2 regions of the Streptomyces sp. NPDC058663 genome follow, and region 2 is predicted to be linked to the other one. Evidence: riboswitches for the same ligand, from Rfam matches in the RefSeq annotation. Region 2 holds a riboswitch; the other holds the start of a gene.
The links. Region 2 has a riboswitch for cobalamin ahead of metE (5-methyltetrahydropteroyltriglutamate--homocysteine S-methyltransferase). Riboswitches for the same ligand answer to the same signal wherever they lie in the genome.
Positions count from the first base shown of each region.

Region 1 (7,666 bases), on a different contig from region 2:
CGGCGGCGCGACCACCGATTCCCGTACCGCACCGCGCATCGAGACCCGCAGCCCGTCCTCCTCGTCGATGCCGAGCCCGTGCGCGTACGGCAGCACGCCGTACGTCCTGCGCCCGGTGAGGTTCTCCAGCATGTCGAGCCCCGGCTCCAGCAGCGAGACGTCACCGCGGAACTTGTTCACCAGGTACCCCGCGATCAGCCGCTGGTCCTCACCGGCGAGCAGCGCGGTCGTACCGAAGAAGGACGCGAAGACGCCGCCCCGGTCGATGTCGCCCACCACCACGACGGGGAAGTCCGCGGCGCGGGCGATGCCCATGTTCACGATGTCGGTACGGCGCAAATTGATCTCGGCGGGGCTCCCCGCCCCCTCGCAGATCACCGCGTCGTAACTCTCGCGCAGCTCGGCCAGGCACTGTGTCACCGTGCCGAGCAGCGCCTCGCGGTGGCCGCCCTGGACACCCTCGCCGTACTCCTTGCCGCCGGCCGTGCCGAAGAAGCCGCGCGCGCTCATCTCGCCCACCGGCTTGCCCAGCAGCACCACCTGGCTGGAGCGGTCGCTGCCCGGCTTCAGGAGTACGGGGTTCATCAGCGCGGTCGGCTCGACGCGGGCGGCCTGGGCCTGCATCGCCTGGGCGCGCCCGATCTCCGCGCCCTCGCGGGTCACGAACGAGTTCAGCGACATGTTCTGCGCCTTGAACGGGGCGACCTTCACCCCCTGGCGCACCAGCCACCGGCAGATTCCCGCCGTGACGACGCTCTTGCCCGCGTCCGACGTGGTCCCCGCCACCAACAGCCCGCCACCGCTCATGCCTTCGTCCCCTTCGCGCGCCCGCGGGCTGCCCGCCCGAGGGCGAGGCGCCCGGCCGCACACACGGCAAGGGCCAGCAGGTTCACCCGGAGCGAGAGCCGCACCGCGCGTTCGATGTCCGCCACCTCGACGGGGCGGCCCGTCTCCCCGTTGAGCACGGCCCGGTTCTCGACGCGTCCTGCGTAGGCGAGCGTGCCGCCCAGCCGCACGCCCAGCGCGCCCGCGAACGAGGCCTCCACGGGGCCCGCGTTGGGGCTGGGGTGGCTGGCCGCATCCGCGCGCCAGGCCCGCAGCGCCCCCCGCGGGTCGTCCCCGGCGAGGACCGCGAGGGCGGCCGTCAGCCGGGCGCCCGGCCAGCCCGCCACGTCGTCCAGGCGCGCGGAAGCCCACCCGAAGCGCCGGTGGCGCGCCGACTTGTGTCCGACCATCGCGTCCAGGGTGTTCACTGCGCGGAACGCCACCAGCCCCGGCACCCCGCCGACCGCCCCCCACACCAGCGCGCCCACCACCGCGTCCGAGGTGTTTTCGGCGACGGACTCCACCACGGCACGCGCCATCTGCTGCCCGTCCAGGGCCTGCGGGTCCCGGCCGCACAGGTGCGGCAGCCGCTCGCGCGCCACGTCGAGGTCGCCCGCGGCGAGCGCCCCGCCGATCGCCCCGGCCTCGCGGCCCAGCGACGTACCGCCGACGACCGACCACGTGGCGGCGGCGGTCAGCACGACGGAGGCGACGGGGGAGTGGCGCACCGCCCGTGCGGCGAGTGCGGCGGCCCCGGCGGCGGAGCCGACGCAGAGAAGGGTGTGCAGTGCGCCGCGCCCCCGGTCGTCGCGCCACAGCGCCTGCTCGACCGCTCCTGCGGCACGGCCGAAGGCGGCCACCGGGTGGCCCCTGCGCGGGTCGCCGAGCAGCAGGTCGCCGAGGAATCCGGCGGCCGCGCCCCAGGCGAAGACATGGGCGGGGGAGGACAGGGCGGACGGGGCAGGCACAAGGGCTGAACCGCGTGAACCGCAGCCGGGCATGGCGAAGTGTCCTTAACTCAGGGTCCGCGCCCTGGTTCGACGTGACGAGCGGCTGGGAGTTCCTGGCTTCGTGACGACCGGGGTCGCACGTGACAGTGGCGGGACCGCGCCGGATTCGCACCGGCTTCCTCTCCATGCCGCCGTATTGGCTCGGGCAGTCCACCACGCCCTGCGAACAACCGTCAACCTGGGGTTGACCTGCGGGAGGCGGTGCGCCGAAGCACCACCCCGCACGCGACGAGCCGCCCCGCGCACGGGGCGCGGGGCGGCTCGAAGGAATGCGGACGTCCGGGGCTCGCGGGCGCCGGAGGACGGCGGGGCGTCAGATGACGATCAGGTAGATCCCGTACGCCACGGCCGCCGCGCACAGCGCGAAGCAGGCGTACGCGCCGGTGCGCGCCGCGGTCGCCGAACCGCCGGAGGCGGCGGCCGACTGCTGCTTGGAGAGGCCCACGATGCCGAGGGTGAACAGGCCCACCAGGGAGACGGTGGCCACGAGGCTGACGCCGAAGACGCTGCCGAGAGCTGCCCAGTCGATGTTCATGCGGTCGCTTTCCTAGAGTTCCGGGGCCGCTCAGACCGAGGCGGCCGGGCGGGCCGGTTCGGCGGGGCTCGCGGCGGGGGAGTGCAGGGTGGCCCTGAGGCCGTCGGTGGCCAGGAGGCCGGCGGGGGGCGGGGTGACGGCCGCGATGGCGGTGGTGACGACACCGGCGGGTTCGGACGCGGACTGCGTCGAGTCGAGGTCGTCGGCGGTGACCGGCTTGCGGCGGGACAGCACCCAGATCGCCGCGGAGCCCGCGACCAGCAGCACCGCGGTGGCGGTGACGCCCCAGGCGCCCTGCCCGGTGAGGAACTCCGCCCCGGCGGCGACAAGGCCGGCGGCCGGGAGGGTCAGACCCCAGGCGACGAACATCCGGGTCGCGGTCGACCAGCGGACCACGCCGCCCTTGCGGCCGAGACCCGCACCCATCACGGAGCCGGAGCAGACCTGGGTGGTGGAGAGGGAGAAGCCGAGGTGCGAGGAGGCCAGGATGACCGTGGCGGCACCGGTCTGGGCAGCGAAGCCCTGCGGCGGCCTGAGGTCGGTGAGGCCGGTGCCCATGGTGCGGATGATGCGCCAGCCGCCGAGGTAGGTGCCGAGCGCGATGGCCACACCGGCCGAGACGATGACCCACATCGGGGGGTTGGAGCCCGGGGCCAGGACGTTGCCGGTGACCAGGGCCAGGGTGATGACACCCATGGTCTTCTGCGCGTCGTTGGTGCCGTGCGCCAGCGAGACCAGGCCGGCCGAGGCGATCTGACCCGCCCGGTAGCCCTTCGCGGTGGACTTCTCGTCCGTCTTGCCCGCCAGCTTGAAGGTGAGCTTGGTGGCGAGGTACGCGGCGAGACCGGCGACGAGCGGTGCCGCGATGGCGGGCAGCAGCACCTTGGTGATGACGACGCTGCCGTTCACGCCGGAGGTGCCGACCGACATCAGGGTGGCGCCGATGAGGCCGCCGAAGAGTGCGTGGGAGGAACTGGACGGCAGGCCGATCAGCCAGGTCAACAGGTTCCAGAGGATCGCGCCGACGAGCGCCGCGAAGATCACTTCCGTGGTGATGCCGCTCTCGTTGATGAGCCCACCGGAGATCGTCTTGGCGACCTCGACGGAGAGAAACGCACCAATGAGGTTGAGCACGGCGGACATGGCCACCGCCGTCTTGGGCTTGAGTGCGCCGGTCGAGATGGTGGTGGCCATCGCGTTGGCAGTGTCGTGGAAACCGTTCGTGAAATCGAACACGAGAGCGGTGACGATCACGATTCCGAGGAGGAGCGTGATGTGTTCCATTTACCCAGGCAATCGTTTGAGGTCAGTGGCTGTAGGAACGTAAGCAACCTGAGTGAACGGAAGATGAACTGAGAAGGGCGTTGTGGTGACCCGAAACGCGGGACCGCTGCCCCGAAAATCACCGGAACGGCGGCGCGGCCGGGCGGCGCCCGGGTCGTCAACCGTGCGCGAAGGTGCTCAACCGCCCGAGTGAGCCGCGGAAGAGATCCTGGTCACCCGGAGGTGGCCCCGGCCGTCACCGAACTGCGCGAGTCGTCCCGTACGGCTGACCGGGCGCGACGGCTTGGCACCGGCCCCGCGCCGTCCCCGCGGGCGGCTGGCAGGATGCGGCCCATGACGAGCGACGAGGCGCATGCGGCGTACGGAGCCGATGGGGTGGACGGAACCGGCGGGGCGTACGGAACCGGCGGGGTGGACGGGACGCGACCGCCGGAATCACCCGACGCGGTGGCACGCGCCTGGCGGGACCTGGTGGACACCGCGCGCCGCTCGGTGGCGGACGGCCTGGTCGTCGGCACCTCGGGCAACGTCTCGGTCCGGGTCGGCGGACTGATCCTCCTCACCCCGAGCGGCGTCCCCTACGACCGGCTCCGCCCGGAGGACGCCGTCGGCGTCGGCCTCGACGGCCGCCAGATCCTCGGCGCACTCACCCCCACCAGCGAACTCCCCCTGCACCTCGCCCTCTACCGGGCGACCGGCGCGCGCGCAGTCGTGCACACCCACGCCGTGCACGCCACCGCCGTCTCCACCCTGGTCGACCGGCTGCCGCTGGTCCACTACATGGCCGCCGCCATGGGAGGCGAGATACGCACCGCGCCCTACGCGACCTACGGGACCGAGGAGCTGGCCCAGAACGCGCTGCGCGCGCTGCGCGAGCGGACCGGCTGCCTCCTGCGGAACCACGGCACCCTCACCTACGGCGACACCCTCGACCAGGCCTACGACCGCACCGCCCAGCTGGAGTGGATGTGCCGCCTGTGGCTCACCGCCTCCTCCGTCCCCGGGCGCTCCCCGACCCTCCTGAGCGACACCGACCTGGACGAGGTCAAGGAACAGCTGCGGGACTACGGGCAGCGGGGCTGAGGGCCGGGGCCGCGCAAGATCACGTTATTCATCACTCAATACCGGCCACGTCCTGCGGGCCATGCCTCCCGGCCACGGACACCGGGCACGGCTCCGGGCGGCGTGCCCCCGGCGGGCCCCGCCCACTGGCCGTGCGGGCCGGCAGTACGGACACTGAAGCGGTGCACCCGGCTAAAGCGACGGCAGCGGCCGTCACCACCCTGATCGGCATCGGCGCCGCCGCGGTCGCGGCCGCCCGGTACGCCGGCGACGCCGCCCTCAAGGCCTCGCCCGGCCGGCCCCTGGCCGCCGAAGCCCGCGTCACCGTGCACTCCACGGCCCCCGGCGAGGTCACGCTGACACGCGGCCTCGGCACGCTGCGGCCCGGTGTGTACGGGCTGGAGGGCGAGGGGGTGCACGCGGTCGTCGGCCCCGTCCTGGAAGCGGCACCGCACGAGGCGGACACGGTCGTACGCCGCCTGGAACGGGTCACCCGGGGCTCCCTCGCCCCGGGCACCAAGGTCAGGCTGACCCCGTGCGTCCACACCGGCGACCCCCACTCCGCACTCGGCATCCACTTCACCGACGTCGACGTCATGGGCGAACTCGGGCCGCTGCCGGCCTGGTTCGTGCCCGGGAGCCGCACCACCTGGGTGATCGCCGTGCACGGCCTCGGCACCACCCGTGAACACCCCCTCAACGTCCTCGGGCTCCTGCACCGCTATCGGATCCCGGTCCTCGACCTCGCCTACCGGGGCGATGCGGGCGCACCTCCCTCCCCGGACGGCCTCGGCCACCTCGGGGACTCGGAGTGGCGCGACCTGGACGCGGCGATCCGGCACGCCGCGCGGCAGGGCGCCCAGCGCCTCATCCTCTACGGCTGGTCCACCGGGGCCGCGATGGCGCTGCACGCGGCGACCACCTCGGCGGTCCGCCACTTGGTCTCCGGACTGGTCCTCGACTCCCCGGTGCTGGACTGGGAGGCCACCGTCCGCTCCCTCGCCTCGGTACGCCGCGTCCCGGCGGCGATCCTGCCGCTCGCGGTTCGGGCGGCGCAGGGCAGCACGGGGCCGCACGGCGACCGGCTGCGCGAGGCCGCCGCACCGGGCGGGCTGCGCGTGCCCGCGCTGATCTTCCACGGGCCCGGCGACACCGTCGCACCGTGGGGCCCCTCGCGCGACCTGGCGGCCGCCCGCCCCGACCTGGTCACCCTCCACCCCGTGCCCGACGCGTCCCACGGGGCGATGTGGAACGCGGACCCCGCCGCCTACGAGGAGTCCCTCCGCCGCTTCCTCACCCCGCTGATGTAGCCCCGCCACGGCCCGGCGGGCCGCGCCGTCACGCGGCTGCACGGCCCGTCCTCGTACCCCCGCCGGGCAGTCGCCAGGACGGATGCGAGGCCGGGCACGAGGCCCGCCGGGCTGACCGGAACGGAGCCGGGGGGACACGTTCCGTTTGGGCTTTCGGGCGGTCAGCGGTGACACTGCTCCACGTGACGTCCCGTACACCGCGCGACTCCAGGCTCCGACTTGTCCGCCCGCGACCCCTCGCCACCGCCCGCAGGGCCGTGACGAACCGGCGTACCCGCCCGGCACCCCGCCCTCCCGAGGGCACCCCGGCCCAGGCGGAACTGGCCCGTCACGCCCGAGCCGTCCTCGCCGACGCGGCAAGGGTCGCCCGCTGGGCCGACACCGAGCGCGCCCGGGGCGCCGCCCCCCGCCCCGGCCAGGCCGGCACCCTCTCCGACGCCTCCGCCGAGCGCGCCGCCGAAGCGCTGCGCCTGACCGAGGCCCAGGTCCGCGCGGGCTGGGACCGCGCCCGCCTCGCCGGCCTCGTCGAGATCCACGGCGCCAACGCCCGCCCCGGGTGGCGGCTGCGTGCCTGGGACCGCGACGACGCGGCGGTGCTGCGCGGCTGGGTCGCCCTGTTCGACGCCTGGTCGATCGTCCACCCCGCGCCCGAGGGCATCACCCCGGTGACCGTCGCCGAGGTCGTGGAATCCGTCCCCCAGGTGCTCTCCCTCCTCCAGCTCTCGGCCGGCCCCGTCCTCGTACCGGCCCTGCTCGACCTGCTCGAGCAGCGCGTCGCCGAACTGCACGAGGAGCGCTGCGAGGTCCCGCCGCCCCTGCACGGCATCCCGGCGCAGTCCACCCCGCACACCGCTCCCGCCCCGCTCTCCTCCCTCCTCGACTGGGCACTCGCCGGCCTGGCCTCCGTCGGCGCCCTGACCCTCGGCGAGGGCCAGGCGACCCTGACCCCGCTCGGCAGCTGGGCGGTCTGGGTCAAGCTGGAGCAGATCTGCGTCGCCGCGCAGAGCCCCGCGGGGAACATCGAGCAGTCCGCCGACGCCATGCTGGCCGGCTGCGCCCGGCTCACCCCGGGACCGGCCCGCGCCGAGTACCGGGCCTGGCTGGCCGCCCGGACCGTCGGCACCGCCGTCCTCGAACTCCTCGAAGTGGCCCGCGGCGAGGACGCCCTGCTCCGCGGACTCGCCTTCGAGGCCCTGCGCGTCGTCGGCGCGCCCGCCGAGTCCGAGGTGCGGGCCGCCGCCGACGAGATCGCGCTGCGCCCCTACGCGCTGCTGTGGCTCGCCGAGCACGAGGGCGTCGACCCCGAGGAGGCCCACGACCGGCTCACCCGCGAGGAGTCCACCTGGCTCTGGGTCGACACCGCGGCGGCCGTGGCCGACCACGGCGAGAGCGAGCTGCTGGTCCGCCACCTCGAATCGGCCGTCCAGGGCAGCGTCCCCGCCCTGCTCGACGAGGTCCGGTCCGTGGGCCACCCGCGCACCGTCCAGGTCCTGGTCGCGCTCGCCGCCGCACACCCGGACCCGGCCCTCGCGAAGGCCGTGCGCCGGGCCGCATTCCAGGTGCACACCGGCGGCGTCTGACCGGACGGACCCGCCCCCGGGACAGAGGACCCGCCCCCGGACGCACCCGCACCCCGGGGG
Region 1 covers NZ_JBHXRV010000004.1:152,327-159,992, forward strand. The annotation lists gene ACFWVV_RS04520 (cobyric acid synthase) at 1-807, opposite strand, end outside; gene ACFWVV_RS04525 (cobalamin biosynthesis protein) at 804-1,826, opposite strand; cobalamin riboswitch at 1,863-2,005, opposite strand; gene ACFWVV_RS04530 (hypothetical protein) at 2,149-2,370, opposite strand; gene ACFWVV_RS04535 (anion permease) at 2,401-3,654, opposite strand; gene ACFWVV_RS04540 (class II aldolase/adducin family protein) at 3,988-4,737, shown strand; gene ACFWVV_RS04545 (alpha/beta hydrolase family protein) at 4,899-6,026, shown strand; gene ACFWVV_RS04550 (hypothetical protein) at 6,209-7,606, shown strand.
Region 1: linked by a shared signal. The riboswitch ahead of ACFWVV_RS04525 (cobalamin biosynthesis protein) and the one ahead of metE (5-methyltetrahydropteroyltriglutamate--homocysteine S-methyltransferase) in region 2 are both predicted to bind cobalamin.

Region 2 (7,666 bases):
CTTCCACGCCCTGCGCATGCTCGCCGAGGGAGCCCCCGTCACGTCCGTCGCGCACCGCTGCGGCTGGGCGTCCGCGAGCGCGTTCATCGACGTCTTCCGGCGCGCGTACGGGCACACGCCGGGTGCCCACCACCGGGAGGGCCGGGAAGGCCGGGAAGGCCGGGAAGGCCGGGAGGGAGTGCGGTCCGCCCGCTCCCTCCCGGCCCGTGTTCCTCCTCGCGTCAGGACCCGTTGAGTTCCGCCCGTACGGTACGGGCCGCCGCGACCAGGTTCTCCAGGGAGGCACGGGTCTCGGGCCAGCCGCGGGTCTTCAGTCCGCAGTCGGGGTTCACCCACAGGCGGTCGGCCGGGATGGCCTCAAGTCCCTTGCGCAGCAGGTCCGCCGCCTCCTCGGCGGACGGGACGCGCGGGGAGTGGATGTCGTAGACGCCCGGTCCGGCCTCCCGCGGGTAGCCGTGCGCGGCCAGTTCGCGGGCCACCTGCATGTGCGAGCGGGCCGCCTCCAGGCTGATCACGTCCGCGTCGAGGTCGTCGATGGCCTGCACGATGTCGCCGAACTCGGCGTAGCACATGTGGGTGTGGATCTGCGTCTCCGGGCGGACCCCGCCGGTGCTCAGCCGGAAGGACTCCGTGGCCCAGCGGAGATAGGCCGCGTGGTCGGCGGTGCGCAGCGGGAGCGTTTCGCGCAGGGCAGGCTCGTCGACCTGGATGACGCGGGTCCCGGCCGCCTCCAGGTCGTTCACCTCGTCGCGCAGGGCGAGGGCGACCTGCCGGGCGGTGTCGCCGAGCGGCTGGTCGTCCCGTACGAACGACCAGGCGAGCATCGTCACGGGACCGGTCAGCATGCCCTTGACCGGGCGGTCGGTGAGGAAGTTGGCGTAAGTGGTCCAGCGCACCGTCATCGGCTGGGGGCGCGAGATGTCGCCTGCGAGGACCGGCGGCCTGACGTAGCGGGTGCCGTACGACTGGACCCAGCCGTGCTGGGTGGCGAGGTACCCCGTCAGCTGCTCGGCGAAGTACTGGACCATGTCGTTGCGTTCGGGCTCGCCGTGCACGAGGACGTCGATGCCCGCCTTCTCCTGGAAGGCCAGCACCTCGCGGATCTCCGTGCGGATGCGGTCCTCGTAGCCGGCGGTGTCGATGCGTCCGGCGCGCAGGTCGGCGCGGGCTGTCCGCAGTTCCGGTGTCTGCGGGAACGAACCGATCGTGGTCGTCGGCAGCAGCGGCAGGCCGAGCGAGGTGCGCTGGGCGGCGGCCCGCTCCTCGTACGGCGCCGAGCGGCGGGCGTCGGCGTCGGTGACGGCGGCTACGCGGTGGCGCACTGCCGGATCGTGGGTCAGGGGGGAGCGGGCGCGGGAAGCCAGGTCGGCCCGGTTGGCGGCGAGTTCGCCGCTGATCGCCGCGGTGCCTCGGCGCAGGCCCTTGGCCAGGGTGACGATCTCGGTGCTCTTCTGGCGGGCGAAGGCCAGCCAGCGCAGGATCTGCGGGTCCACGTCGCGCTCGGCGGCGGCGTCCAGCGGTACGTGCAGGAGCGAGCAGGAGGCGGCCACGTCGACCCGCCCGGCGAGGCCGAGCAGGGTGCCGAGGGTGGCCAGGGACTTCTCCAGGTCGTTGATCCAGACGTTGCGGCCGTTGACGACGCCCGCGACCAGCCGCTTGCCGGGCAGCCCGCCGACGGCGGCCAGCGCGTCGAGCTGGGTGGCGGCGGCGCCGGTGAAGTCCAGTGCCAGACCCTCCACCGGGGCCTTGGCCAGGACCGGGAGTGCGTCGCCGAGGCGGCCGAAGTAGGAGGCGACGAGGAGTTGCGGCCGGTCGGTGAGGGCGCCCAGGTCCCGGTAGGCGCGGGCGGTGGCGTTCAGCTCGGCCGGGGTGCGGTCCTGGACCAGGGCGGGCTCGTCCAGCTGCACCCACTCGGCGCCGGCCGCCCGCAGGTCGGCCAGGACCTCCGCGTACACGGGCAGCAGCCGGTCCAGGAGCGTCAACGGCTCGAAGCCGGCGGCGACACCGGGGGCGGGCTTCGCGAGGAGCAGGTAGGTGACCGGGCCGACCAGCACCGGACGGGCGGTGTGCCCGAGCGCCAGCGCCTCCTTCAGCTCGGCGACCTGCTTGGCCGAGTTCGCCGTGAAGACGGTGCCGGGGCCCAGCTCCGGCACGAGATAGTGGTAGTTGGTGTCGAACCACTTGGTCATCTCCAGCGGCGCCACGTCCTGGTTGCCGCGTGCCATGGCGAAGTAGCCGTCCAGGTGGCCCGCACTGTCCGGATGGCCCGCACTGTCCGGACCGGACGGTGCGCCCGGGAGGGTCCCGTCAGCGAAGGCCTCGCGGTGGCGGTCGGGGACAGCGCCGACCATGACACTGGTGTCCAGGACATGGTCGTAGTACGAGAAGTCACCGGTGGGCACCTCGTCGATGCCCGCGTCGGCCAACTGCTGCCAGTTCGCCCGGCGCAGGCCCCTGGCGGTCTCCTCCAGGGCCTCGGCGGCGACCGCGCCCTTCCAGTAGCCCTCGACCGCCTTCTTCAGCTCGCGGTTCGGGCCCTGCCGGGGGTAGCCGTACGCGGTGGAACGTACCGCCGCGGCTGCGGACTTCGCTGTCACGGAAATCTCCTTCGCGAGATGACTCCTGAGATCCCGGAGACGGATCACGGACGCGAAGGGATGACGGAACCGGGCGGACCGGACCCGCGCGCGACAACGCGCGGTCCTCCACCTGATGCGTACGCCGACCCGCCCACGAGGTCACCGGGACATCCGTACACGAACGGTCGCGTACGGGCAGCGGGCAGGTCTTCGGACTCGTGGGCCCACCCACCGGACGTCGTCCGGCGGACACCTACTGGCCGTCGCTTCCCAGATCCGTCCGGATCCAGTGCGTATGACGGCGGTCGTTCCCACTCACCGCTGCGGGGCAGTCCCGGATTCCCACCGGGTTCCCTCTTGCGACGCGTCTGCCTGGCGGGCAGGGCGAACCAGCTGCACCCACCACCCTAGGCGCAATGACCTCCACCGTCACGGGAGTTCGCTCTCCGGGTGCGGAAATGAGCCACGCCGCGTGGGCCACCCGGGTGCCGGGTCAGCCGGCGGCGAGGAGTTCGAGGGTGTCGATCACCCGGTTCGAGAAGCCCCACTCGTTGTCGTACCAGGCGACCACCTTGATGTGTCGGCCCTCGACGCGGGTGAGGGCCGAGTCGAAGATCGACGAGGCGGGGTTGCCGGTGATGTCGGACGACACGAGCGGGTCCTCCGAGTACTCCAGTACGCCGGCCAGCGGCCCCTGCGCGGCGGCGCGGTACGCCGCCAGCACGTCCTCGCGCGTCACGTCACGGGCGACCGTCGTATTGAGCTCGACGATCGATCCCACCGGCACGGGTACGCGGATCGAGTCGCCCGACAGCTTGCCGTCCAGATTCGGCAGCACGAGACCGATCGCCTTGGCGGCACCCGTCGTCGTCGGCACGATGTTCACGCCGGCCGCGCGGGCCCTGCGGGGGTCGCGGTGCGGGCCGTCCTGCAGGTTCTGCTCCTGCGTGTAGGCGTGCACCGTCGTCATGAAGCCGTGCTCGATGCCGGCGAGGTCGTCGAGCACCTTGGCCAGCGGGGCGAGCGCGTTGGTCGTGCACGAGGCGTTGGAGACGATGGTGTGCGCGTTCGGGTCGTACGCGTCGGTGTTGACGCCGTACGCGAGCGTGACATCGGCGTCCGTCGCCGGCGCGCTGACCAGCACCTTCTTCGCACCCGCGTCGAGGTGGGCGCGGGCGGCCGCGGCCGAGGTGAAACGGCCGGTCGCCTCCAGCACGATGTCGACACCGAGCTCGGCCCACGGCAGCTGCTTCGGCTCGCGCTCGGCGAGGACGGTGAGGCGACGGCCGTCGACGACGAGGGTGTTCCCTTCGACGCTCACCGGACGGCCGAGCCGGCCCGACGTCGAGTCGAAGGCGAGCAGCCGCGCGAGGGCGGCGGGCTCGGTGAGGTCGTTGACGGCGACGACCTCCAGAGCGCTGTCGCGTTCGAGCAGGGCGCGCAGCACATTGCGTCCGATGCGGCCGAATCCGTTGATGGCGATGCGGGTCATGAGGGGTGTCCCTTCCTCGGGTTCGTCCTGAGCCTGGCCACCCAGGTTCTCGCGCGGAACCGGCCGGTGACAGCGACGTGATCGCCATGGTCCGCAAGGATCACGCCACATGGCGGCGTGGCATGCCGACGCGGTCGCGGGGCGGCGGGCGGCTATCGCTCCTGGGCGAAGGTGCGCCGGTACTCGCTCGGCGTGGTGTCGAGGATGCGCTGGAAGTGCAGCCGCAGATTGGCACCGGTGCCGAGGCCGACGTCGGCGGCGATCTGCTCGATGCCCCGCTGCGAACGCTCCAGCAGCTCCCGGGCCACGTCGATGCGCGCCCGCATGACCCACTGCATCGGCGTGTACCCGGTGTCCTCGGCGAAGCGCCGCGAGAACGTGCGCGGCGACACCGCCGCGTGCCGGGCGAGTACCTCGAGGGTCAGGGGCTCGCCCAGCCGGTGCAGCGCCCACTCCCGGGTCGCGGCGAACCGCTCGCCGAGCGGCTCGGGCACACTGCGCGGCACGTACTGGGCCTGGCCGCCGCTGCGGTACGGGGCCGCCACCAGGCGCCGCGCCGCGTGGTTCGACGCGGCCACCCCCAGGTCGCCGCGCAGGATGTGCAGGCACAGGTCGATGCCGGAGGCGGCGCCCGCCGACGTCAGCACACTGCCCTCGTCGACGAACAGCACGTTCTCGTCGACCCGGACGAGGGGGCGCTTCTCGGCGAGCGCCCGGGTGTAGTGCCAGTGCGTCGTAGCGCGTTTGCCGTCGAGCAGGCCGGTGGCGGCGAGCGCGAAGGCGCCCGTTGAGATGGCGGCGAGCCGGGCGCCCCGCCGGTGCGCGGCGATCAGCGCGTCGACGACGGCCTGCGGCGGGTCGTCGCGGTCGGGGTTGCGGTAGCCGGGAACGAAGACGAGGTCGGCCCACGCGAGCGCGTCGAGGCCGTGGGCGACGTAGTACGAAAGCCCGTCGCCACCGGTCACGGGACCCGGCGCGGCCCCGCACACCCGCACCTCGTACGGCATGCTCGCGCGCGTCGTGAACACCTGCGCGGGGATGCCGACGTCGAGCGGTTTCGCCCCGTCGAGCACGAGGACGGCGACGCGGTACAGGGGTGAGGCGGACACGAGGAAGAGGGTACGGGGGGCGCGGGGTCCGCCGTCCGCCGCCCGTCCCGTGGGCGGTCGGCGGGCCCGTCGGCCGCCCCGGGCTTGACCATCACACCGTGTCAGGGCCTGCACTGGGTGGCGAGACCTGTCCGTGCAGGACCCGCCCGAAGAGGAACAGGACGACAGTGACGCACTACACCGGATCCGGCCCCTACTGCTACGCCAACTCGCTGTCCATGGTGCTCGGCGATCAGGCCCCGCCGCCCGCCGTCGTCGAGGTGCTGACCGGCTCCCCGTTCGGCTTCGAGCTGATCGGCGGCACCCTGCCGCTGTTCGACCCGTACGGCTGGGACCCGGACCTCGGGCTGAGCGCGGCCACCGGCCTCCTCGGTGTCCGCTGCACGCGTACGGCCGGCGGGACCGCCGAGGAGGCGGTGGACCGCCTGCGCGAGGCCTGCGCCCGAGGGCCCGTACTGGCCGGGCCCGTCGACATGGGGCTGCTGCTCCACCAGCCGGGCACCCCCACCGCCGACGGCGGCGACCACTTCGTGGTGGTGCTGGAGGTGAGCGGCGACACGATGGTCTTCCACGACCCGCACGGCCACCCCTTCGCGACCCTGCCGGTCCGGGACTTCGCCGCAGCCTGGGAGGCGAAAGCGGTGGGCTACGCCGACGACCCCTTTGTGATGCGCGCCGGCTTCGCCGCGGAACGCCCGGTCACCGTGCCGGAGGCACTGCGGGCGTCGCTGCCCACCGCGGGACGCTGGCTGGCGGGCGACAGTGCGCGGCCCGTGCCGCCGGGAACACTCGGCGGTGCCGCCGGAGTGGAGGCCCTGGCCGCCCAGGTGGACGCGGGTCTCGACGACGGCGTACGCGGATTCCTGGCGCACTTCTCGGTAAGGGTCGGCACCCGCCGTCTCGCCGACGCCGCCCACTGTCTCGGCAAGCTGGGCCACCACGACGCTGCGGCGCTCGCGGCCGGACAGGCGCGGCTGGTCGGCGGCCTCCAGCACCCCCTGGTCACGGGCGACGACCGGACACTGGCGGACGGCCTGCGCCGACTGGCCCCGACGTACGAACAGCTGCGCACCGCGCTCGCGTCCTGCGCGGCTTGAGGAGATCTGCGGGCCCCGCCCTGACTGACGATCCGTCAGAAACCTAATCCAGTGCGCGAGTTACCGTTAGTTCGCACCTCAGTGCGGCCAGAGCGTCGGCTCGGTGCAGAAGTGTCCGCCGATGCGGGTGTGCGCCGGGTTGTCGTCGGACAGCTCGCCGTGCTCGGCGAGGAGTGCGGCGGCGTACGGTTCGGAGTCGTCCTCGGGTACGTAACCCAGGGCGCGGGCGGCCGAAAGGTCGAACCACGGGCGGGAGTTGGCGGACGCGCCGTACACCACGGTGTGTCCCACGCCTTCGGCGGTGAGCGCGGCGTGCAGCAGCCGGGCGCAGTCGGCGGGGCTCAGCCAGAGCGAGAGCATCCGGACCGTGGTCGGCTCGGGGTAGCACGAGCCGATGCGCACGGAGACGGTCTCCATGCCGTGCAGGTCCCAGTACAGCTGGGCCAGGTCCTCGCCGAAGCACTTGGACAGGCCGTAGAAGGTGTCGGGGCGGTGCGGGGCGGATGCGGGGAGCAGTTCGCCGTCCGTTCCGGGGCGCGGGGTGAAGCCGACGGCGTGGTTGCTGGAGGCGAAGATAATCCGCCGGACACCGGCTTCCCTGGCTGCCTCGTACAGGTGGTACGTGCCCTCGATGTTGGCCCGCAGGACCCTCTCGAAAGGGGCCTCCATCGAGATGCCCGCCAGGTGGACGATCGCGTCCACGCCCCGGACCGCCTCGTGCAGTCTTTCCCGGTCGCCGGGGTCGGAGAGGTCCGCGACGACCGAGTCCGGCTCGCCTTCCACGGGGTGCATGTCCAGCAGTCGCAGCCGGTATCCGTACGCGGGCAGCAGCCCGCGCATCAGTGTGCCGAGGCCGCCGGCGGCGCCGGTGAGCAGGACGGTGCGAGGGGCCGGCATGGGAGGTGACTCCTTGGGAGGGGAGAGGCGGGAGGGGGAGAGGCTGGGGGGAGGAGAGGCGGAGGCGGGTTGCGGGCAGGCGGGGTGGCGCCCGGGGATGGTCATGCCAGAGAGCGCTTTCTATGCTCCTTCGCAAGAGTGTGTCAACCCCCCGAACCCCCTCGCCCGTGGGCGGGTTCAGCCGCAGAAGGGCCCGCAGTCACTCATGAGAACCTCCGTCTTCCTCTACCCCTGGGACGTGGTCGGCGACCCCGCCGCGCCCGCCCGCATCGCGGACCTCGGTGTCCAGCAGGTCACCCTCGCCTCCGCCTACCACTCCACCCGGGCGCTCACCCCGCGCCATCCGCGCCACCGCGTCGTCACCGCCGACCACTCCGCCGTGCTGTACGCCCCGGACCCCGCGCGCTGGGCGGGGCGTGCGCTGCGCCCGTACCCGGCGGGGGAGTGGGCGCCCGGCGAGGCCTTCGCCGAAGCGGCCGACGCGCTGCGCGG
Region 2 covers NZ_JBHXRV010000010.1:169,129-176,794, forward strand. The annotation lists gene ACFWVV_RS10215 (AraC family transcriptional regulator) at 1-235, shown strand, start outside; gene metE (5-methyltetrahydropteroyltriglutamate--homocysteine S-methyltransferase) at 222-2,597, opposite strand; cobalamin riboswitch at 2,763-2,988, opposite strand; gene gap (type I glyceraldehyde-3-phosphate dehydrogenase) at 3,073-4,071, opposite strand; gene ACFWVV_RS10230 (GlxA family transcriptional regulator) at 4,224-5,180, opposite strand; gene ACFWVV_RS10235 (hypothetical protein) at 5,348-6,277, shown strand; gene ACFWVV_RS10240 (NAD-dependent epimerase/dehydratase family protein) at 6,356-7,174, opposite strand; gene ACFWVV_RS10245 (hypothetical protein) at 7,380-7,666, shown strand, end outside.